Regions from separate parts of the Rhodococcus sp. WB9 genome, predicted to be linked through region 2. Evidence: riboswitches for the same ligand, from Rfam matches in the RefSeq annotation. Region 2 holds a riboswitch; each other region holds the start of a gene.
What was found. Region 2 has a riboswitch for cobalamin ahead of FND50_RS04410 (CbtB domain-containing protein). Riboswitches for the same ligand answer to the same signal wherever they lie in the genome.

Region 1 (5,366 bases), 3.3 Mb from region 2:
TTGTATCCGTGACGTCGCATCGCCTCGAGCCACCGCGGGTTCACGACGCGGGCGCGGAACACCCGGGACGTCTCCTCCGACAGGGTTCGGGTGCGCACCGACTCGGGCCGGGTGCTGTCGCCGATGTATGCCTCGGGCGACTTTCCGGTGAGAGCCCGCACGGTGGCGACCATGCCGCCGTGGTACTGGAAGTAGTCGTCGGCGTCGGCGATGTCGTGTTCGCGGGTGTCGGTGTTCTTGGCCGCCACGGTGATTCGACGGTATGCGGTCCGCATGTCGTCGGCGGCGGGGGCGCCGTCGAGTCCGCGGCCGTACGCGAAACCACCCCACGTGGTGTACACGTCGGCGAGGTCGGCGTCGCCGCGCCAGCTCTTGGAGTCGATCAGCTGCAGCAGCCCGGCCCCGTAGGTGCCCGGCTTCGACCCGAAGATGCGGGTGGTCGCGCGGCGTTCGTCGCCGTGCTCGGCGAGATCCGCCTGCGCATGTGCGCGCACGAAGTTGCTCTCCGCCGGTTCGTCCAACGCGGCGACGAGCCGGACGGCGTCGTCGAGCAGTGCCAGGACGTGCGGGAACGCGTCACGGAAGAAACCACTGATCCGGACCGTGACATCGATACGCGGCCGGCCGAGTTCCTCGAGGTCGATCACCTCGAGGTTCACCACGCGGCGACTCGCCTCGTCCCACACCGGGCGCACACCGAGGAGCGCGAAGACCTCGGCGATGTCGTCTCCGGAGGTGCGCATCGCGGACGTGCCCCACACGGACAGACCCACCGAGCGCGGCCACTCTCCGTGATCGGACTTGTAGCGGTCCAGCAACGATTCGGCCATCGCCTGGCCGGTCTCCCAGGCGAGCCGGGACGGCACGGCCTTCGGGTCGACGGAGTAGAAGTTGCGGCCCGTCGGGAGCACGTTGATCAGCCCGCGCAGCGGCGAACCGCTCGGCCCGGGGGCGATGAATCCGCCGTCGAGCGCGTGCAGCACCTGAGCGATCTCGTTGTCGGTCTCGCGAAGGCGGGGCACCACCTCGGTGGCGGCGAAGCGCAGGATCTTCGCGACGGTGGCGTCGCCGGTGAGGGTGTCGGCGGCGTCCGGTTTCCAGTCGGCGTCGTGCATGCCCTGCACCAGTGCGTGCGCCTCCTGCTCGATGTCGTCGACGCGGGTACGGGATTCGTCGCCGTCCTCGCTGAGGCCGAGCGCCTCGCGGAGTCCGGGGACGTTCTGCTCGCCGCCCCACATCTGCCGGGCGCGGAGCATCGCGAGCACCAGTTCGACCTCCGCGTCGTCGCGGGGTGCGGCACCGAGGATGTGGAGGCCGTCACGGATCTGGACGTCCTTGATCTCGCACAGCCAGCCGTCGACGTGCAGCAGCATGTCGTCGAACACGTCCTCGTCGGGACGTTCCTCGAGTCCGAGGTCGTGGTCCATCTTGGCGGCGCGCATCAGCGTCCAGATCTGCTGACGAATGGCCGGCAGCTTGGACGGGTCGAGCGCGGAGATGTTCGAGTGCTCGTCGAGTAGCTGCTCGAGCCGCGAGATGTCGCCGTAGCTCTCGGCGCGGGCCATCGGCGGGATCAGGTGATCGACGAGAGTCGCGTGGGCACGGCGCTTGGCCTGCGTGCCCTCCCCCGGATCGTTGACCAGGAACGGGTAGATCAGCGGCAGGTCGCCGAGTGCGGCGTCGGTGCCGCACGACGCGGACATGCCGAGTGTCTTGCCGGGCAGCCATTCGAGGTTGCCGTGCTTGCCGAGATGGACGACGGCGTCGGCGCCGAAACCGCCGGCGGCGGCGTCCGCGGCGATCCACCGGTAGGCGGCGAGGTAGTGGTGGCTCGGCGGTAGATGCGGGTCGTGGTAGATCGCGACCGGCTTCTCCCCGAATCCGCGCGGCGGCTGCACCATCAGCACGAGGTTCCCGAACTGCATTGCGGCGATGACGATTTCACCGGCGGGATCCTGTGAGCGGTCGACGTACAGTTCGCCCGGCGCCGGCCCCCAGTGCTCCTCGACGCCCTCGCGCAGTTCGGCGGGCAGCGCCGAGAACCACTCGCGGTAGCGGGCCGCGGAGATCCGGATCGGGTTGCCCGCGAGCTGCTCCGCGGTCAGCCAGTCCGGATCCTGGCCGCCGGCGGCGATGAGGGCGTGGATCAGCGCGTCGCCGTCCTGGGCGGCGAGACCCGGCACGGAATCCGGTCCGTCCGCCGGGCCGAGGTCGTATCCGGCGGCCCGCATCTCGGTGAGCAACCGGATCGCGCTGGCCGGCGTGTCGAGACCGACGGCGTTGCCGATGCGGGCGTGCTTCGTCGGGTACGCCGACAGCATCAGAGCGATCCGGCGGTCGGACGCGGGGATGTGCCGGAGCCGGGCGTGCCGGACGGCGATGCCCGCCACCCGGGAGGCGCGCTCGGCGTCGGGAACGTAGGTGGAGAGACCGTCCGCGTCGATCTCCTTGAACGAGAACGGCACCGTGATCAGCCGGCCGTCGAACTCGGGGACCGCGACCTGGGTGGCGACGTCGAGCGGCGACAATCCGTCGTCGTTGGACTCCCACGATTCACGGCTGCTGGTCAGGCACAGTCCCTGCAGGATCGGCACGTCCAGCGCGGCCAGCGCGGCGACGTCCCACGCCTCGTCGTCGCCACCGGCCGAGACGCCGGCCGGCTTGGTGCCGCCGGCGGCGAGCACGGTGACCACCATCGCGTCCGCCCGGCGCAGCGTGTTCAGCAACTCCGGTTCGGCGGTGCGCAGCGACGCGCAGAAGATCGGCAGCGGGGTGCCGCCCGCCGCGACGACGGCGTCGCACAGCGCCTCGATGTAGCGGGTGTTCCCGGCCAGGTGCTGCGCGCGGTAGTAGAGAACGGCGATCGTGGGGCGGTCCGGGTTCCCGTCGGGAGCGAACGGCGCGACACCCCAGCTCGGCAGGTGGACCGGCGCCTCGAAACCGTGACCGGTCAGCAGCACGGTGTCCGACAGGAAGTGGTGCAGTTGGGCGAGGTTGTCGGCGCCGCCCTCGGCGAGATAGTTGTGTGCCTCCGCCGACACACCGGCAGTGACCGTCGAGCACTCCATCAGCTCGGCGTCCGGGGCGTGCTCGCCGCCGAGGACCACCACCGGCAGTCCGCTGGCGAGGACCGCGTCGAGGCCCTCCTCCCACGCCCGCCGGCCACCGAGGATGCGCACCACCACCAGGTCGGCGCCGTCGAGCAGTCCCGGCAGATCCTCCTCGACCAGCAGCCGTGCCGGGTTGGCCCAGCGGTAGTCCGCCCCGCTGGCGCGTGCGCTGAGCAGGTCGGTGTCGGAGGTGGAGAGCAGCAGGATCACGTGTGGAGCCTTCCTGGGGGTGTCGCGCCCCGTGGCGGTGGTTCTGTGCGGAACCGTAGGTCGGAGGACGGCAGGTGAGGGTCTGGCTCGCCCACCGGTTTCGGCGGGCTCACAGTGGCGCGACCGCACCGGATTTTCACCGGCTTCCTCTCCTGCTGTCGCAAGTGCTGGTGATGCTACCCGGGGCCGGACGTAACCTGGGACCATGGTCGACTCCCGTTCCCGCCCCGACGCATGCCCCGGCGCGCTGCAGGTCCACCGGGCCGCCGACGGTGCCCTCGCCCGGGTGCGCCTCCCCGGAGGTGTGCTGACCTCCACCCAGCTGCAGACCCTCGCGGAATCGGCCCGCGACCTCGGAAACGGCGAGATCGAACTGACCTCCCGCGGCAACGCGCAACTGCGGGCGGTCCGCGATCCGCAGGAGTTCGCCCGCCGCCTCGCCGACGCGGGCCTCCTGCCGTCGGAGACCCACGAGCGGGTCCGCAACATCCTCGTCTCGCCGCTGACCGGCCGGATCGGTGGTGTCGCGGACCTGCGGGATCTGGTCGACGAACTCGACCGGACGTTGTGCGCGGACGCCGCGCTGGCGGACCTGCCCGGCCGCACGCTGTTCACCCTCGACGACGGACGCGGCGACGTGTCGGCGCTCGGCGGCGATTTCGGCGTCCATGCGGTGAGCGAGACGGAGGTCGCCCTGGTCCTCGCCGGTCGCGACAGCGGTGCCCGGATCGCGGCGACGGAATCGGTGGCGGTGCTCCTGAACGCCGCCCGCGTCTTCCTGGAGCTGCGCGATCAGCACTGGCGGCTGTCCGAGATCGCCGACGGGGTCGAACGGGTCCTGTCGGCGTTGACGCTCGCACCGACCGCCGACCCGGTGAGCGGGTTCGACGACCATCGGCCGCCGATCGGGTGGCTCGACCAACCGGACGGCAACGTGACCCTCGGCGGCGGCCTCGCGTTCGGGATCCTCGATGCCCGGCTGGCCGAGTTCCTCGCCGCGGTCGAGAAGCCGGTGATCGTCACGCCGTGGAAATCGGTGTTGCTGTGCGATCTCGACGAGTGGTCGGCCGAGCAGGTGGTCCGGGTCCTCGCCCCGATGGGCCTGATCTTCGACGAGAACTCGCCGTGGCTGAACGTCAGCGCCTGCACCGGGCAACCCGGCTGCGAGAAGGCGCTCGCCGACGTGCGATCCGACGCGCGGGACGCCGTCGCGAGCGGCGAACTCCCGGTGGAGGGCCGGCAGCACTGGTCGGGCTGCGAGCGGTGCTGCGGGCGGCCCAAGGGTGAGGTCGCCGACGTCGTCGCCACGGAGACGGGTTACCGGGTGGAGGAGCCGTGACCGCGGTGCCTCTATCGTGAGCGGATGATCGAGTACATCCGAGACGGCGCGGAGATCTACCGCCAGTCCTTCGCCACGATCCGCGCCGAGGCGGATCTCAGTGCCTTTCCCGAGGACGTCTCGCAGGCCGTGGTCCGCATGATCCACGCAAGCGGTCAGGTCGACCTCGTGGACGACGTCGCGTTCACCCCCGGTGTCGTGAAGGCCGCCCGCGCGGCGCTGGCGGGCGGCGCCCCGATCCTGTGCGACGCGCAGATGGTCGCTGCCGGCGTGACCCGGAAGCGTCTCCCTGCGGACAACGAGGTCCTCTGCACGCTGCGCGACCCCCGGGTCCCGGTGCTGGCGGAGCAGATCGGGAACACCCGCTCGGCGGCCGCACTCGAATTGTGGGGCAGCAAACTCGACGGTGCCGTCGTCGCGATCGGCAACGCCCCGACCGCGTTGTTCTACCTGCTGGACATGATCGAATCCGGGGCACCCCGGCCTGCCGCGATCGTGGGCGGTCCGGTCGGCTTCATCGGTGCGGCCGAGTCGAAGGAAGCGTTGATCGAACACCCGCGCGGACTGGACTATCTGGTGGTCCGCGGCCGCCGGGGTGGCAGCGCCATCACAGCTGCGGCGCTGAATGCGATTGCGAGCGAGGTCGAATGAGCTCCGACGAGCGGGTGACCGGCAAACTGTGGGGCGTCGGCATCGGACCGGGCGAC
Region 2 (5,366 bases):
CGTAAATCGTGCCCCGCAGATGATCGTATTTGCGCAACAGCTGGGCGGTCACGATGCCGTAGCCACCGCCGACATCGACGACGTGCCGATTGTCCGTGAAATCGATCGCTTCCGCGGTCTCGAGACCGGTGCGGATCGAGATCTCGTGCCAGCCCAGATGGAAGCGCTGGGCGGAGTCGGGGTGCTCGGCCAGGTAGTCGAAGAGCGATTTGCCGAAGAACTGGCCGAATCCTGTCTGTCCCGTACGTGCGCATTGGAGCAGCTCGCTCCAGGCCAGGTACGTTTCTGCGCCGGCAAAGAGCTCCACCTCGCTTGCGATCGATTCCGGATTATCCCTGCGCAAGAATTCGGCTCGCGGCGTGAGTGCGCATCTGTCCTGCTCGTCCACGGAGAAGATCCCCGCGCTCATGAGTAGGCGGAGGATCCGCTTCAGCGCATCGGGATCAGTGCCGCTTCGTTGGGCGAGGTCGGCAAGCGCCATTGGGCCCCCCGCCAGCAGATCGGCGAGCTCCAGCTCGACGGCTACGAACAAGCAGCTGGATATGTTGTAGCCATGAACCATTTCTTTGACACAGAGACGGTCGGGCTTGTCACGGAAGTCGAAATACATGTGCGCCTTCGAATAGGTCGTGGAGTACAGCAATACGTGGAACTCCCGGACTCCCGGGCGTTCAACCAGCGTGAGGTTTCACCGCGTCGCGCGATAGATACCCAGGGGCTGGCAACCATCCACCCCCGCCCCCACCACGTAGGTTCAGGTGGTAATCGCAGGGTCCGATTCCGACCCCAGATTTCGCACCAGCCAACGCCCGTCGACGAGATGCATGAGGACCGGGCACACGTACCGGGGATCGTTCGGCTGCCACAGATCGCCCTCCAGCGCCGAGGCGTCGAATACGTAGAGCGCCTCGACCCCGGGGCGACCATCCTGGTGGCTGAACCGATTCCCCACGTCGCCGGATCTGGCAGCATCGCCCCGAACGACCGCACGTGCACGCGCTCGAAATGCACCCACAGCGGATGATCCGGCGGCCCGGCAAGGGCCGCCTCAACCGCCTCACCATCCCATCGTCAACAGTCATCCGATAGTGGTTGCACGCACCCACTTCTGCGCCAGTACCGCCCGGAAGTCGGGATCCACGTTCGGCCATACCGACAGCAGATCCCCGTCCACACACACCGGCATCAGGAATGCCCACGCCGCATTCACCAGATCTGTATGCCCGAGAAACCGCACCAGTTCGGCCGGATCCACCGCACGAAGCTGCCGGTACGTCTGCCGCACCTCGGGCGGCAACGAGTCGATCTGCTCGTCGGTCAGCTGCGGAAGCCGGACGCACGCGTCGAGAACTACCCGACAGGCAGCCACGGTTGCCCTGCCCCTCGATCAGCGGGTCGAGACGAAGCCGTCAGCGGCGTCGCCGGGGTCTGGGGTTTCCTCGTGCGCCATCTCCTCGAACACCTGACCGCGTCGCGCGCTCGTGTTGTCGAAAGGCCAGCACGTCCGCCAACTCCACCCGCCGGTGCCTGCCCCCGATCCAGAGCCGTGACCGCGTCGACGAGCAGCCTCCGGACACTGTCCGGCAACGGCGCCGAACCTCCGGAGTCGAGATCGTCACATCATCCTGACCAGCGATAACATACTTCAACGCGGTGAGAAGGCCCGATCGTCGGCGCCCGGCAGCAACACCGTGTGGTTCATCAGAGCGGCCATACCTCGACCATAAAGCGAAAAAAAGAACACAATCTCCTGCGCAGCGGACGAGGTGGCTCTCAGCCCAGCCCGTCGAGGAACTCCTCGACCACTTTCCGGTACTGCTCCGGCTGGTCGTCGTGGACGAGGTGCCCGGCCCGCTGGATGCGGACGTACTCGGCGCCGGGATGCCGCTCCGCCATGGTCCGCATCTGACCGTCGGGGGTGATCGTGAACTCCCCCTCGATCAGCAGGGCCGGAACCGTGATCGACGCCCACTGGTCCCAGAAGTGCCTGCCGCCCCACTCCTCGGAGATGTCGCGGAACGTGTCGACGTCCCCGTGCAGGTACCAGCCGTCGGCGCGCTTCTCGAAAGAATCCAGGAAGTACTGTCCGGCAACCGGACCGAAGAACTCGAACAGGTCTTCCCGGGTCGCGAACGGCTGCGGCCAGTTCGAGATCATCGCCGCCCAGTCCGCGGCGGTGCGGCCCCGGAAGTCGGGGGCCATGTCTTCGAGCACGAGCGCCGATACCTTCTCTGGGTGTTCGGCCGCAAGGAACCACGCGTGCAGGGCGCCCATCGAGTGCCCGATCACCACCCACGGCTCGGTGAAGGGCGCGAGTACGGCGGCCAGGTCTTCCACGAACGCTTCCGTCGTCAACCGCGACGGTGCGGGCCTGCCGTGACCTGCGGCGTCGAACGTGAAGACGTGGCCGTGCTCGCGCAACCACGGCACGTGCCGGCCCCACGTCCGGGCGCTGCCCATCAGCCCGTGCAACAGCAGAATCGGCTGTCCCGTCCCGCCCTCGTCGTGCAACGCACTCTCACCCGCCACCCCTCCGACGCTAGCGGAGTAATCTCGCCCGCATGGCAGTGGTGAAGATCAACGCAATCGAAATCCCCGAGGGCGCGGGCCCCGAACTCGAGAAGCGCTTCGCAGCGCGCGCGCACGCCGTGGAGAACTCCCCCGGCTTCCTCGGATTCCAGCTTCTGCGCCCCGTCAAGGGCGAGAACCGCTACTTCGTCGTCACCCAGTGGGAGAGCGAAGAGGCATTCGCGGCGTGGCGCGACGGTCCGGCCCGGGAGGCACACGCGGGTGAACAGAAGAAGCCGGTGGCGTCCGGAGCTTCGCTGCTCGAGTTCGAGGTCGTTCTCGACGTCGCGGCGGCGAACAAGAACTGAGAGCCAGGGCCGAGCGGGAGGATTGACACGACGGCCCGCCGGGTGCAAAAGTTCGCAGGACAAAGCGATGGTTCGGCAGGAATCCGGTGCAATCCCGGAGCGGTCGCGCCACTGTAAATCGGAGTAGTCCTTCACCGGAACCACCTCGACAGCCAGATACTGCGGCCATCGCCTGGACCTAGGGGACGCGAAATCCCAGGAGGAACTATGGCACTCGCCTACGCACCCGGCTCGTCGGTCGACACGACCCGACTCGCCGTCATCTCTTTCGCGATCGTTCTGTTCGCGATGCTCGCTCTCTACCTCGTTGGTTTCGACCAGGGCGCGATTTCGCGCAGTGGCATGTACATGCACGAACTGATGCACGACGGGCGCCACCTCCTGGGTCTGCCATGCCACTGACCGATTCCTTCACGAAACTCCTCATCCGCGGCCTGCTGGCCGGCCTGATCGCAGGCATCCTGGCCGGTGGCGTCGCGTTCGTCCTCGGTGAGTCGCACATCGATGCGGCCATCGCGATCGAAGAGTCGAACAGCGCTGCCGAAGCCGAAGTCCACTCGCACGATGCCACGCAGGCAGCGGAGCCGGCCGGGCACTCGCACGACGAAGAAGACGCACTGGTCAGCCGGGACGGACAGCGCTTCGGACTGTTCCTGGCCACCTCCCTCGCGGGCCTGGCTCTGGGAGCGATCTTCGCCGTCGTCGCGAATTACGCGCGTCGGCTGACGACGCTGTCGGGGCCGTTGCTCGGGTTGACACTGGCCACGTTGGGCTGGTTGGCAATCGAGGCGGTGCCGTTCTTCAAGTACCCCGCCAACCCGCCCGCTGTCGGAGACCCCGAAACGATCACCCAGCGCACCGGGCTGTGGCTTGCCGCAGTCGTGCTGGGCTTGCTCGCGGTGGTGGCCTCCGTCTTCGCGGCGAAGGCCGTCGCAGCGCAGGAGTTCCTGTCGGTGCGGATCGCGGCGCCGGTTCTCGCGTTCCTCGTGGTGGTGACCATCGGATACCTCGTTCTGCCCACCGTCAACGAAGTGGGCGACGACTTCCCCGCAGTGCTGCTGTGGCAGTTCCGCCTGTCGTCCCTCGCGACGCAGGCCACGTTGTGGCTGGTTCTCGGACTGGCATTCGCGTTCCTCACGGAGCGTGCCACCCGGGCCACGACGCCCGCGTCGGCGAACGTCGCCTGACCCACCTGTCAGGGCGTCAGCGGGATTCGTCCCATCGGGCCGGGTCCGCCTCCAGGGCGGCCCGGTCCCAGCCACCCCGCTCGGCCGCCGCGTCGTACGTGCTGTGCAGGAACTTCAAGAGTGCGGCATCGGGATCGTCTGCGGTTCGGACGGTCTCGTACGGCAGCAGGAACTGTCCGTTCTCCTTGCTGTAGAAGGCTCCGTCGGGCCCGACCGGGTAGTCGGCGAAACCATCCGGTTCCGGGTAGGCGTACGCGTAGAACGCGCCTTCGACGCCACCGCCGGGCCAGAAACCGCAGCTGCTCAGCTCGTGCGAGTAGCCCTCGACCATCACCCAGTCTCCGCAGTTCGGTGCTCCCCCAGGATGAGTCGGTGCGGTTCGCCCGGAGAACCGGGTGCAGGCCAGGTCGAGCGCACCCCAGAAGAAGTGCACCGGACTGACCTTCCCGATGAAATGGGAACGGAACTCGTGCAGGACGCGGTCCGCCTGCACGAGCTGCCGCCAGAACTGATGCACCGACTCACTGTCGTACGAACAGTGCTGGTTGTCCTCCGCGAACGGGACGGCGGGGTCCACCTCGTTGGGCCGGGCCAGAATCGTCGTCGCCACGCCCAGTTCGGCCAGCGTGGCCATCGTCTCCGCATAGAAATCGGACACCGACTTCGGTTCGAGGGCAACCGTCCCGGTGCCGCCCGTACTCGTGCGGATCACCAGTCGATGGTCGGCGAAGTCGAATTCGATGTCGAAGCAGTCGGTGCCGTACGGGACTGTCGACGTCGTGAGACCGCGGGGGCTCACGTACAGCGGGACCTGCCACCAGTGGTTGATCAACGGTGCGTGGGCCAAGCGGATCTTCCCGACTATCTGCGTCCACATGTGCAGGGTGTCCCGCGTCGACGTCCAGTCGTCCACCTTCAACGCCGGCCATGCATCTCCGGGTCGTGTCTGCTCGCGCACAGTGCCTCCCTGCCGACGACGTGCTTTTCAATGTGCCCCTCGTCCGGGGTGATGGCAAGCACGTCGCATCGATACCCGGGTAGGGGTGAACTCCACTCCGTGGGGTGATGTGCCGCGACGTCGCCGATACCAGCATGGGGACATGACCACTCGTACTGCACCCTCGGTCCCGCAGGCGATCGAGCGCGCGTACTGGCTGCTCGGACTCGCCCTGTTCGCCGGCGTGGTCGAGGCCATCGCGCACACATCGACGGCATTGGAGGGCCCGGACGCCGACGTCGGCAGCCTCGCCGGACAACTCGCGGTCCGCGTCGCCGTCTACGGCGCGGTGCTGTTCGTCATGAC
Region 3 (5,366 bases), 630 kb from region 2:
ATCCGGATGCCCGCGCCCTGCAGGTCCACCGTTTCGTCGCGGATGGCCAGCGCCACCTGGTTGGCCGAGTCGGCCAACGGCTGGTCGTCGCGCACGAACGACCACGCCAGGATCGTCACCGGACCGGTGAGCATGCCCTTCACCGGACGCTGCGTGAGTGACTGCGCGTACGTGATCCATTCGACCGTCATCGGGTGGCTGCGGCGCACGTCGCCGTACAGGATCGGCGGGCGGACGCAGCGGCTGCCGTACGACTGCACCCAGCCGTTGTCCGTCGCGAAGAACCCGTCCAACTGTTCGGCGAAGTACTGCACCATGTCGTTGCGTTCCGGTTCGCCGTGCACCAGCACGTCGAGGTCCAGCTTCTCCTGCAGCGCAACCACATCGGCGACCTCGGCGCGCATCCGGTTCAGGTACTCGGACTCGTCGATCTCACCCTTGCGCCGCGCCGCGCGCGCGACCCGGATCTGCGTCGTCTGCGGGTAGGAGCCGATGGTGGTGGTCGGCAGCACCGGAAGCGACAGCGCCGACTGGGCTTCCCGACGTTCCGCGGCGGGACTGCGCCCCGGATCGGACGCGGTGAGCGCGTCCAGCCGGGCACGGACCGTGGCGTCGTGCAGACGCCTGTCGGTGCTGCGGGTGGACGCCGCCGCGCGGGCGAGCGCGAACTCGTCCTCGACGGATTCACGACCGCTGGTCAGTGCGGTGCCGAGGGTGACGACCTCGCGGACCTTCTCGGTACCGAACGCCAGCCACGACCGCAGCGCCTTGTCGAGTCCGGTCTCCGCGTCGAGCGTGTACGGGACGTGCAGCAGCGAGCACGACGTCGAGACGGCGAGCGAACCGGTGCTGCCCAGCAGGGTGCCGAGCGACGCCAGTGCCGCGTCCAGGTCGGTGCGCCAAATGTTGCGTCCGTCGACGACGCCGGCGACGACGTGCTTGCGGGTCAGATCGGGAACGGTGGCGAGAGTGTCGGATCCGGCGACCAGATCGATCGCAATTCCCTCGACACCGGTCGAGGCGATGGCGGGGAGTGCGTCACCGAGGCTGCCGAAGTAGGACGCGAGGAGGATCGCCGGCCGCGACGGTGCCGCGGACAACCGGTCGTAGGCACGCTTGGCCGCCGCGATCTCTTCCGGTGTGCGGTCGGCGACCAGCGCGGGTTCGTCGATTTGCACCCACTCGGCGCCGGCGTCGGCGAGCCGACCGAGCAGGTCCGCGTACAGCGGGACCAGTTCGTCGAGGCGGTCGAGGAGGGGTACCTCCGAGCCGACGGCCTTCGACAGCAGCAGGAACGTCACCGGACCCACCACCACCGGGCGGGCCGGAATGTCCAGGGCACGTGCCTCTTCGAGTTCGCGGAGCACCTTCGACGGGTCGAGGGCGAACGTCGTCGATGGGGAGATCTCGGGCACCAGGTAGTGGTAGTTGGTGTCGAACCACTTGGTCATCTCGAGCGGGGCGATCGTGTGGTTGCCGCGGGCGGCGGCGAAGTAGCGGTCGAGGTCGCTCTCGATGCCGGCGACACGGTCGGGCAGGGCGCCGAGCATCGCCGCGGTGTCCAGCACATGGTCGTAGTACGAGAACGTGTTGACGGGAACGGAGTCGAGCCCGGCGTCGCGCAATCTCGTCCAGGTCCGGCGTCGCAGATCCTGGGCGAGCGCGTCGAGCCCTTCGGCGTCGAGGCGGCCGGTCCAGTACGACTCGACGGCCTTCTTCAGTTCGCGATTCGGACCGATGCGAGGTGAGCCCAGCACGGTCGCGGTGAAAGAAAATGTCACGGTATCTCCAGTTGCGTACGCGGTACGGCTACCGCCGGCAAACGGGTACACCTCTCGAGCCCAGGGACCTGCTGCAGCGCGAGAAGGTCTACACGCCCAATCCACGAGGCGGTAACCGTCGGGCACGGCGTGCCCGACACAGTCGGCAGGTCTTCGGACTTGCAGGCAGCCGGTGTGACATCACACCGGACCTAGTGGCCGTCGCTTCCCAGGCGGTTGCCCAGTGCATGGTGACGGCGGTCGTTCCTGCTCACCGCTGCGGGACAGTCCCGGATTCTCACCGGGTTCCCTCTCACACGCGGACTCCGGAGAGGCCGACGTGCTTCGACGCCAGGTGCGGTCTTCGGGGCTCCTCACGACCGTGCCGGGCGAACCAGCTGCACCGGCCAGCATAGGCCTCCGGCCCGTGCGCCTTCTTGGTAGCCCCAACTACCAAAAAGGGGCTCTACTGCTGTGATCGTGGGTGGTAGCTGGGCATCGTAGGGGCGCACGCCGTTGTCCCAGTAGCGTTCTGGCTTGTCTAGGGTCAGTCGGCTACATGTGTGGGAGAACGGCGTGCGCGAAGCCAGGATATGGCGTCAGGTGTTGGGTGTCGAAAAGACGGTGATCGAGCACGTTGATTTCGATGCCACGGCCGTGGCGGTGATCGTCGCGGTCCGGCCGCAGGCCCGGGCCCGGTCCCGGTGCGGGCTGTGCGGTCGCCGTAGCCCCGGCTACGACGGCGGCACCGGGCGGCGGCGATGGCGCGGCCCGGACTGCGGCCTGGTCCGCACCTTTATCGAGGCCGACGCCCCACGGGTGTCCTGCCGCGAACACGGGGTCACGGTGGCCGCTGTGCCCTGGGCCCGGCACCGCGCCGGGCACACCCACGCGTTCGACCAGACGGTGGCGTGGCTGGCCACGCACACCTCGAAGGCCGCGACCTGCGAGGTGACGCGCACCGCCTGGCGCACGGTCGGGGCGATCGTGGACCGGGTGTGGGCCGACACCGCACCCGCCCGGGACCCGCTGGCCGGGCTGCGTCGGATCGGGATCGACGAGATCTCCTACAAGAAGGGCCACAAGTATCTGACGGTCGTCGTCGACCACGACTCCGGCCGGCTGGTGTGGGCCGCCCCCGGCCGCGACGCGGCCACCCTGTCCGGGTTCTTCGACCGGCTCGGGCCCGAACGCTGCGCGAAAATCACCCACGTCACCTCGGACGCGGCCGGGTGGATCGGATCGGTGGTGGCCCGGTACTGCCCGGATGCGATCCGCTGCGCGGACCCGTTCCACGTGGTCGCCTGGGCCACCGAAGCCCTCGACGCGGTCCGCCGGGCCGCGTGGAACCGGGCCCGGGCCACCGAGAACGCCTCCCGCGGCGGCGGCTGGAAACCACGCCGCCGCCCGAAGGCCGGACCAGCTCAAACGGTGAAACGCAGCCGGTGGGCGTTGCTGAAGAACCCGGACACCCTCACCACCGGGCAGCAGGCGACGCTACGGTGGATCGAACTGCACGACCCGGTGCTGCACCGCGCCTACCTACTCAAGGAAACCTTGCGGTTGATCTTCCAACTCCCGGCCGAGAACGCCGCCACCGAACTCGATCGATGGATCGGCTGGGCGAGACGGTCCCGGATCCCGGCCTTTGTCGCGTTGCAGAAAAGCATCCGCGCCCACAAACCCGCCATCCTCGCCGCCATCGAACACGGCCTGTCCAACGGGCGCATCGAATCGGTCAACACCAAAATCCGCCTCATCACCCGACGCGGATTCGGGTTCCACACCCCCGAGGCCGTCATCGCACTCGCGATGCTCAGCCTCGGGGGCGCTCGACCACAACTACCCGGCCGAACCCACCCACGAATGAGTCAGTAGAGCCCAAAAAGGCGCACGAGCCCGGAGGGCCTACAGCCAGCCGTTCGACTCCGCGGCGCGGACGGCCTCGGCGCGGGTGCTGGCGCCGGTCTTGCCGATCGCCGAAGACAGGTGATTGCGTACCGTGCCTGCCGACAGGAACAGTGCGGCAGCGATCGAGGCGACCGGCGCACCGTCCCGCGCCGCCCGCAGCACGTCGGTCTCCCGGTCGGTGAGCGGTGATTCCCCGCTGACGAGACTGTCGGCGGCGAGAGCCGGGTCGACGACGCGCAGTCCGGCATGGACGCGCCGGACGGCGTCGGCGAGCTGCCGGGCCGGGGTGTCCTTCACGACGAACCCCGATGCACCGGCCTGCAGTGCCTTGCGCAGGTACCCGGGACGACCGAACGTCGTCACGATCAGGACGCGGGTCTGCGGCATCTCGGTCCGCAGTGCCGTGGCCGCGGCGATTCCGTCCAGGCCGGGCATTTCGACGTCGAGGAGCGCGACGTCGGGGGAGTGCTCGCGCGCCGCCGCGACGACCTCGTCGCCGCGCCCGACCTCCGCGACGACCGTGAGGTCCGCCTCCAGGTCGAGCAGGGCGGCGAGGGCACCGCGGACGAGTGCCTGATCGTCGGCGAGCAGCAGCCGGATCGTCACGGGGCCTCTTCCTTCAGCACGTGCAACGAGAACCCGCCGGGTTGCGGATGGGTGATGACGACCCGGGCTCCGGCGGCGGCGGCGCGCTCCCGAAGGCCCACCAGCCCGTTCCCGTGCACGGATTCACGACACCCGGCGCCGTCGTCGACGACGGTGACCTCGCGTTCGCCCACCGTCACCGAGCAGTGCGTTGCGCCGCTGTGCCGGACCACGTTCGTGACACCCTCCCGGACGGTCCACGCGAACAACTCGCGCAGTCCGGTGGGCACCGACTCGGTGCTGTTGGGCAGCTCCGCCTCGATTCCGGCCGACCGCAACGCTTCCCCGGCCCGGGCGATCTCCACCGGAAGCGACAGCCCCCGGATTCCCTGCACGGCCTGCCGGACGTCCGCGAGCGCGTCGCGGGAAAGGCGTTCCAGGTCTGCCACTTCCGTGCGGGCCCGGTCGATGTCGATGTCGAGGAGCCGGCCCACGAGTTCGGCCTTGACGGTGATGACGGTGAGGGAGTGCCCCAGGATGTCGTGGAGGTCGCGGGCCATCCGGGTGCGTTCCTCCTGCACCGCGAGCCGTTCGCTCGCTTCCCGTTCCCGGACCAGTTCGATGTTGCGGTTGATCAGCTTGGTCACCCCGAACATCGCGAACGCTGCCGCGCACACGCCCAGCGAGAGCCCGGTGCCGGACCCCCAGTCCAGCACCGTGGAGATCACTTCCACGAGAACTGCGACGGTCAGGGCGGTGATCCCGCCGAGCCACGCGGGGAACAGCATGACCGCGGAGACGGCGAGGAAGACGCCGGCGGACAGCCCCGACGACCCGACGGCGACCACCATGACGGCTGCTAGTACTACAGTCGCGTTTATTTTGATCTTGTCGGTGTGTCGGCGCAGGTTCCGGCAGTCGCAGGATGCATGGTCCGTGTGTGGGCGATGATGTGTGCGTGGCGCATGTGCAGGAGTGGGCGGAGGGGCTGGCGGAGATCGATGCGTTGATCGGGCATCGTTTCGCCAGGTCCGAGCCCCGCAAGCATGCGGTGGAATACGTGCAGGGGCTGCTCTCGGGTGAGGAACGGAAGAATTCGTGGACCCTGTC
Region 4 (5,366 bases), 2.1 Mb from region 2:
TGCGGCCCGTGCGCTCGGTGCCGAAGCGCACCGCCTCCTCCGTGGTCGCGCCGGCCTCGTGCGCCTCGACCATGCGTGACATCAGGAACACCTCGTAGTCGGTCGACAGGCCGAAGACCACGGCGAGGATGAGGACCACGAACGTCGCCTCGAGCGGTGCCGGACTGACCCCGAGCAGACTCGCGCCGTGGCCCAGCTCGAAGATCCAGGTGAGTACACCGAACGTGGCGGCGAGGCTCAGCCCCGCCATCGCGACCGCCTTGATCGGCAGCACCACCGAGCCGAACGCCAGGAACAACAGCACGAGCGTCGAACCCACCATGATCGCGATCATCACCGGCATCCAGTGCACGATCGCCGCGTTCCCGTCGTCGACGGTCGCCTGACCGCCGCCGACGAGGAGTTCGGTTCCCTCCGGCGGCGTGATGGCACGGAGTCCGTCCACTGCGGCGCTCTGGTCGTCGGTGGTGACGCCTTCGGAGTAGACGGCCTGGACCGCGACCAGCTCGTTGCCGGACGCGACGACGGTGGCCGCCCCGATGCCCTCCACCCGGCCGGCGGCCTGGGCGACCGCGGCGCCGTCGGCGGCGGTCGGGGCCGTGCCGTCGGTGCCCCGGAGGATGAGGGTGGCGCCGTTTCCGGTGGTGGGAAACTCGGTGGTGAGAGTGTCGGTGGCGATGCGGGCGGGGTCGTTCTCCGGCAGCGCCGTGTACGTGACCTCGCCGAGTGACGCGCTGAGCAGGGGCGAGGCGAGGACCATCAAGCCCGCGACGATGCCGACCGCGATGGCGACCGGCCGCCGCATCACCCACGTGACGACGGAGCCCCAGAACGTGCGGGCGCGAACCTCCCCACGCTGCGCCGCATCCTTGCGCCAGGTCAGTGCGTTGATGCGATGACCCAGGATCGCGAGCAGCGCCGGGACCGCGGTGAGTGACAGCAGCGCCGCGCTCGCGACCGCGGCCATCGCACCGAACCCGAGCGACTTGATCACGTCCTGCGGAAACACGAGCATGCCCGAGAACGCGCACACGAGAAGCAGACCGGAGAACAGCACGGTGCGGCCCGCGGTCAGGACGGTGCGCCGGGTCGCCTCCGCGACGTCGGCGCCGGACTCCAGTTCCTCGCGGAAACGTCCGACGATGAACAGGCCGTAGTCGATCGCGAGCCCCAGTCCGAGCAGGGACGCCACGTTGATCGCGAACGAACTGACGTCGGTGAACAGGGTCAGCAGGCGCAGGGTGGCCAGGGCGCTGAAGATCGAGAGCAACCCGACGAACACCGGAACGGCCGCGGCCACCAGTCCGCCGAAGATGAAGACCAGCAACACGAGAGTGATCGGGAGCGCGATCGCCTCGGCCAGCACCAGGTCCTGTTGCAGCCGGTTGTTGAACGCCACACCCACCACCGAATTTCCCGCGAACTCGGTGTCGATGCCCTCCACCTCGAGCTTCGGCAGCAGGTCGTCGAACGTGGCGGCGGTGATCCCGGCGTCGGGGTCGACGGTGATCGCGGCCGACGCTTTGGTGCCGTCCTCCGACACCATCAGCTGCTTCCTCGCCGCGTCCGCGGTCCAGTACGACGTCACCGAGTACGTGGGCACCTCGGCGGCGAACCGGTCGAGACTCGCGGTGACCTCGGGGCCGATGTCGTCCAGGGTCTTCCCGTCGGGTGCCGTGTAGATGGCGATGATGTCCGGCGTCTGTGGACCCAGGTTGTCCTGGACGATCCGGGCCACTTCGGCGGATTCGCTACCGGGATCGGTGAAGCCGCCCGAGCTGAGTTTCGCGAAGACACCGGTGCCCCACGCGCCGCTCACCAGAACGGCGACGACGGCGAGGCTCAGGACCCACCATTTGCGTGAAACAACGGTCGAGGCCCAACGTGTCATGCGTTATCTCCGGCTTGTCTGGGGCGGGCAGCTGCGACTGCCGACTGTAGTGCGGATCGGGGTGTCACCGACGGGGGTGTGATGCGGCTCCCGGCAAATCGTGCATACTCGGCATCGCACTTGCAGCCACACGCACGGGGGAAGCCGGTCCGAATCCGGCGCTGACCCGCAACGGTAGGCCACCAGATTATTTCGGTGGCGAGCCCGATTACCCGGCGTGGGGTGTGCGACATCCTTTTCGTCGTGGTCTACGAAGCGGAGTCCTGCAGGCGCCGCACAGGGCGTCTGCTGACTTCTCATTCGTGGCTCTGAGCCGCAATGAGGTTTACATGCACGGTCAGTTGTTCAGAAGTACCGGTCTGGTCACGCTCGCTGTGACCGCGCTGGTGGTCGCCGGGTGTTCGCGCGGGGAGTCCGTGGGGCAGACCGCTTCCGCCGAATCCTTCGCCGAGCCGGTGTCCGTCACGAACTGCGATCGAACGGAGACGTTCGACGGCCCGCCCCAGCGCATCGTCAGCATGAACGATCACGTCACCGAGGTGCTGATCGAGATGGGGGCCGGCGACCGCATCGTCGGCACGGGGTACGGCGACGCGACCCCGTTGCCGGAGTTCGCGGACGCCTTCGCGACGATCCCGAAACTCGCGAAGGAATACCCGGCCCGGGAGCAGATCCTCGACCTCGACCCCGACCTGGTGGTCGGTGGAATGCGGAGCGCGTTCGACGAGAAGGAGGGGCGGTCGCGCGAATCCCTCGGCGACCAGGGCATTCCCACCTTCCTGTTCTCCGAGTACTGCGGGCAGGGTTTCCCCGACATCGGTCTGCTGCGCAGCGACTACACGCAGCTCGGCGAGATCCTCGGAGTCCCGGACCAGGCGCGGGCGATCACCGACCGGGTGACGTCCGGATTGCAGGCAGTGCGTGACGAGATCGCAGGCACCGCACCGGTTCCGACGTTCTTCTACGATTCCGGCGAGGACGTCCCGCTGACGATCGGCGGTGTGGGAGTCGGCCAGCTCATCGCGGACCACGCGGGTGCGGCCAACCTCTTCGCCGAGGGGGAGAAGCCGTATTCGAAGTCCACCTGGGAGATCATCGGTGAACGCGCCCCGGAGGCGATCGTCGTCCTCGACTACGGTACGACGAGTGCGCAGGCGAAGATCGACTTCCTGAAATCGCACCCGATCATGTCGACGACACCCGCCGTGAAGGCCGGCCGGTTCGTCGTGGTGCCGCTCGACGACTTCTTCGAGAGCCCGCGCCTGGTGCGGTCGGTGGAGACGATCGCGCGGGCACTGCATCCGGACGCCGTCGGCGCGCGATGACCGTCACCGTCGAACGTGCGGCACCACCGGCGCAGGCGCCGCACCCGGCCCGCGCACGCCTCGGCTTCGTGGGCCTGATGGTGCTGCTCGCACTGACAACCCTGTTCGTCGTCGGCCTCGCGGTGTCGTTCGGTTCGGTGCGCATCCCGGTCGGCGACGTCTGGGCGATCGTCGCGCACCGGGTGGCCCCCGGCGCATTCGAGTCCTGGTGGTCGCAGGCGCGGGAGTCGATTGTCCTCGACTCCCGGCTGCCGCGGGCGCTGACCGCGGCGGCAGTCGGTGCGGCGCTGGCCCTGGCAGGCGCCGTGGCGCAGGCGGTGACCCGCAATCCATTGGCCGATCCCTATCTGCTCGGCGTGTCCTCGGGGGCGGGGTTCGGCGTGGTGGTGGTGACGGTGCTCGGGCTCGGGGTGGGAGCACTCGGCGCGTTCACCGTTCCCGTCGCGGCGTTCCTGGGCGCGATGGTGCCTCTGTTCCTGTCGCTGGCGATCGGCGGACGGTATCCGCAGCCGACGGCCGTCATCCTCGTGGGTGTCGCGTCGGCGCAGGTGTTCTCGGCGCTCATCACGTTCTCGATCCTGGTCGTCGCGGACGAGCATCAACTGAGTTCGGTGATGCACTGGCTGGCTGGCGGGTTCGGCGACTCCCGCTGGTCGACGGCGATCTTCCCGGCCGTGGCACTCGCGACGGTGGGGGCCGCGATGATGCTGAGCGCGAGCCGTATCGACCTGCTGCAGGCGGGAGACGACGGCGCCGCCGCCCTCGGCATGAACGTGCGGCGCTTCCGCGTGGTGCAGTTGCTCGGTGTGTCGATGCTGGCCGGGGCCGCCGTGTCCGTCGCGGGCGGCATCGGCTTCATCGGTCTGCTGGTGCCGCACCTGGCCGGGTACGTCGTCGGTGCGCGGGCGGTGAGGCTGCTGCCTGTCGCCGCATTCCTCGGCGCGATCGCGATGGTCGCTGCGGACACGGCCGCGCGGTCTGTCGCACGGAGCATCGAGATCCCGGTCGGCGTCGTCACCGCGTTGGTGGGAGCGCCGATCTTCATCTGGATGCTCTACCGGCAGTACCGGAGGGCCGAACAGTGACCGCGCTGAGTCTGCAACGGGTCCGCGCCGAACTCGGGTCGCGGGAAGTGCTGCACGGCGTCGACTTCTCCGTGCGTCCCGGTGAGGTGCTGGCGTTGGTCGGGCCGAACGGTTCCGGGAAGACCACCGCGCTGCGCTGCTGCTACCGCGCGCTCACCCCGACCGGGGGCGCCGTCGTCGTCGACGGAGCGGACACAGCCGATCTGGGCCGGCGGGCACTGGCCCGCACCATCGGCGCGAGCACCCAGGAACCGCGGGTGTCCGCGGGACTGACTGTGCGCGAATCCGTTTCGCTCGGACGCGTGCCGCACCGGGGCTGGTTCGAACGGGCGAACGGCGCCGACGGCGAGATCGTCGAGACGTGCGTCCGTCAGGTGGGGCTGGCCGAACTCGCCGGTCGCGACGTCCAGGCACTGTCGGGTGGGGAGCGTCAGCGGGTGTCGATCGCCCGGGCTCTCGCGCAGCAGCCGAGGGTGCTGCTGCTCGACGAACCCACCAACCACCTCGACCTGCGGCATCAGCTGACGGTGATGAACCTGCTGCGTGACCTCGCGTGCGACGGTCTGGCGATCGTCGTGACCATGCACGACCTCCGGCTGGCGGTCGAGTACTGCGACACGCTGGCCGTGATGCACGATGGACGGGTGATCAGCACCGGTCCGCCCGTCGACGTGCTGGACGACGCCGTGCTCGGCGGGGTGTTCGGCATCCGCGCGATCGTGCGGTCGACGCCGCGGTTGTCGATGGAGATCCTGGGGTTGGCCGATGGATGAGCAACTGCGGCGTGTGTACGAGCTGACCGCTTGCCGCGTCCCGATGATCGCCGACCAGATCGAGTACTCCGGCGCCTCCTCGTTCCCGGCCGTGCGCCTGACCGATCCGGGCTGGCTCGCGGACCGGGTCGCGGACACGGCGAGGCGGTGGGGCAGCGACGACCCCCGGGTCAACGGGACCCTGTGGTGGTATTCGGCCAGCTCGACACTGACCGGGATTCCGATCGCGACCGCGCTCGTCACGGGTCTCGCCGCGCGGCCGCGGCTAGGCGACGCCGTGGCATTCCTGCGG

Region 1: another riboswitch for cobalamin. It lies ahead of cobN (cobaltochelatase subunit CobN); the one in region 2 lies ahead of FND50_RS04410 (CbtB domain-containing protein).
Region 3: another riboswitch for cobalamin. It lies ahead of metE (5-methyltetrahydropteroyltriglutamate--homocysteine S-methyltransferase); the one in region 2 lies ahead of FND50_RS04410 (CbtB domain-containing protein).
Region 4: another riboswitch for cobalamin. It lies ahead of FND50_RS13645 (ABC transporter substrate-binding protein); the one in region 2 lies ahead of FND50_RS04410 (CbtB domain-containing protein).

The regions. Positions count from the first base shown of each region.
Region 1 is NZ_CP041769.1:4,258,208-4,263,573, forward strand. It holds gene cobN (cobaltochelatase subunit CobN) at 1-3,320, opposite strand, end outside; cobalamin riboswitch at 3,376-3,519, opposite strand; gene cobG (precorrin-3B synthase) at 3,526-4,659, shown strand; gene FND50_RS19560 (precorrin-8X methylmutase) at 4,684-5,310, shown strand; gene FND50_RS19565 (precorrin-2 C(20)-methyltransferase) at 5,307-5,366, shown strand, end outside.
Region 2 is NZ_CP041769.1:912,819-918,184, reverse strand. It holds gene FND50_RS04435 (methyltransferase) at 1-610, opposite strand, end outside; gene FND50_RS35970 (hypothetical protein) at 1,079-1,369, opposite strand; gene FND50_RS04420 (alpha/beta fold hydrolase) at 1,774-2,529, opposite strand; gene FND50_RS04415 (antibiotic biosynthesis monooxygenase) at 2,562-2,876, shown strand; cobalamin riboswitch at 2,928-3,061, shown strand; gene FND50_RS04410 (CbtB domain-containing protein) at 3,084-3,278, shown strand; gene FND50_RS04405 (CbtA family protein) at 3,269-4,063, shown strand; gene FND50_RS04400 (DUF5996 family protein) at 4,080-5,021, opposite strand; gene FND50_RS04395 (hypothetical protein) at 5,164-5,366, shown strand, end outside.
Region 3 is NZ_CP041769.1:1,540,055-1,545,420, forward strand. It holds gene metE (5-methyltetrahydropteroyltriglutamate--homocysteine S-methyltransferase) at 1-1,781, opposite strand, end outside; cobalamin riboswitch at 1,908-2,115, opposite strand; gene FND50_RS07385 (ISL3 family transposase) at 2,337-3,638, shown strand; gene FND50_RS07390 (response regulator transcription factor) at 3,669-4,277, opposite strand; gene FND50_RS07395 (sensor histidine kinase) at 4,274-5,107, opposite strand; gene FND50_RS07400 (IS701 family transposase) at 5,182-5,366, shown strand, end outside.
Region 4 is NZ_CP041769.1:2,969,732-2,975,097, forward strand. It holds gene FND50_RS13640 (MMPL family transporter) at 1-1,891, opposite strand, end outside; cobalamin riboswitch at 1,992-2,126, shown strand; gene FND50_RS13645 (ABC transporter substrate-binding protein) at 2,221-3,216, shown strand; gene FND50_RS13650 (iron ABC transporter permease) at 3,213-4,301, shown strand; gene FND50_RS13655 (ABC transporter ATP-binding protein) at 4,298-5,074, shown strand; gene FND50_RS13660 ((2Fe-2S)-binding protein) at 5,067-5,366, shown strand, end outside.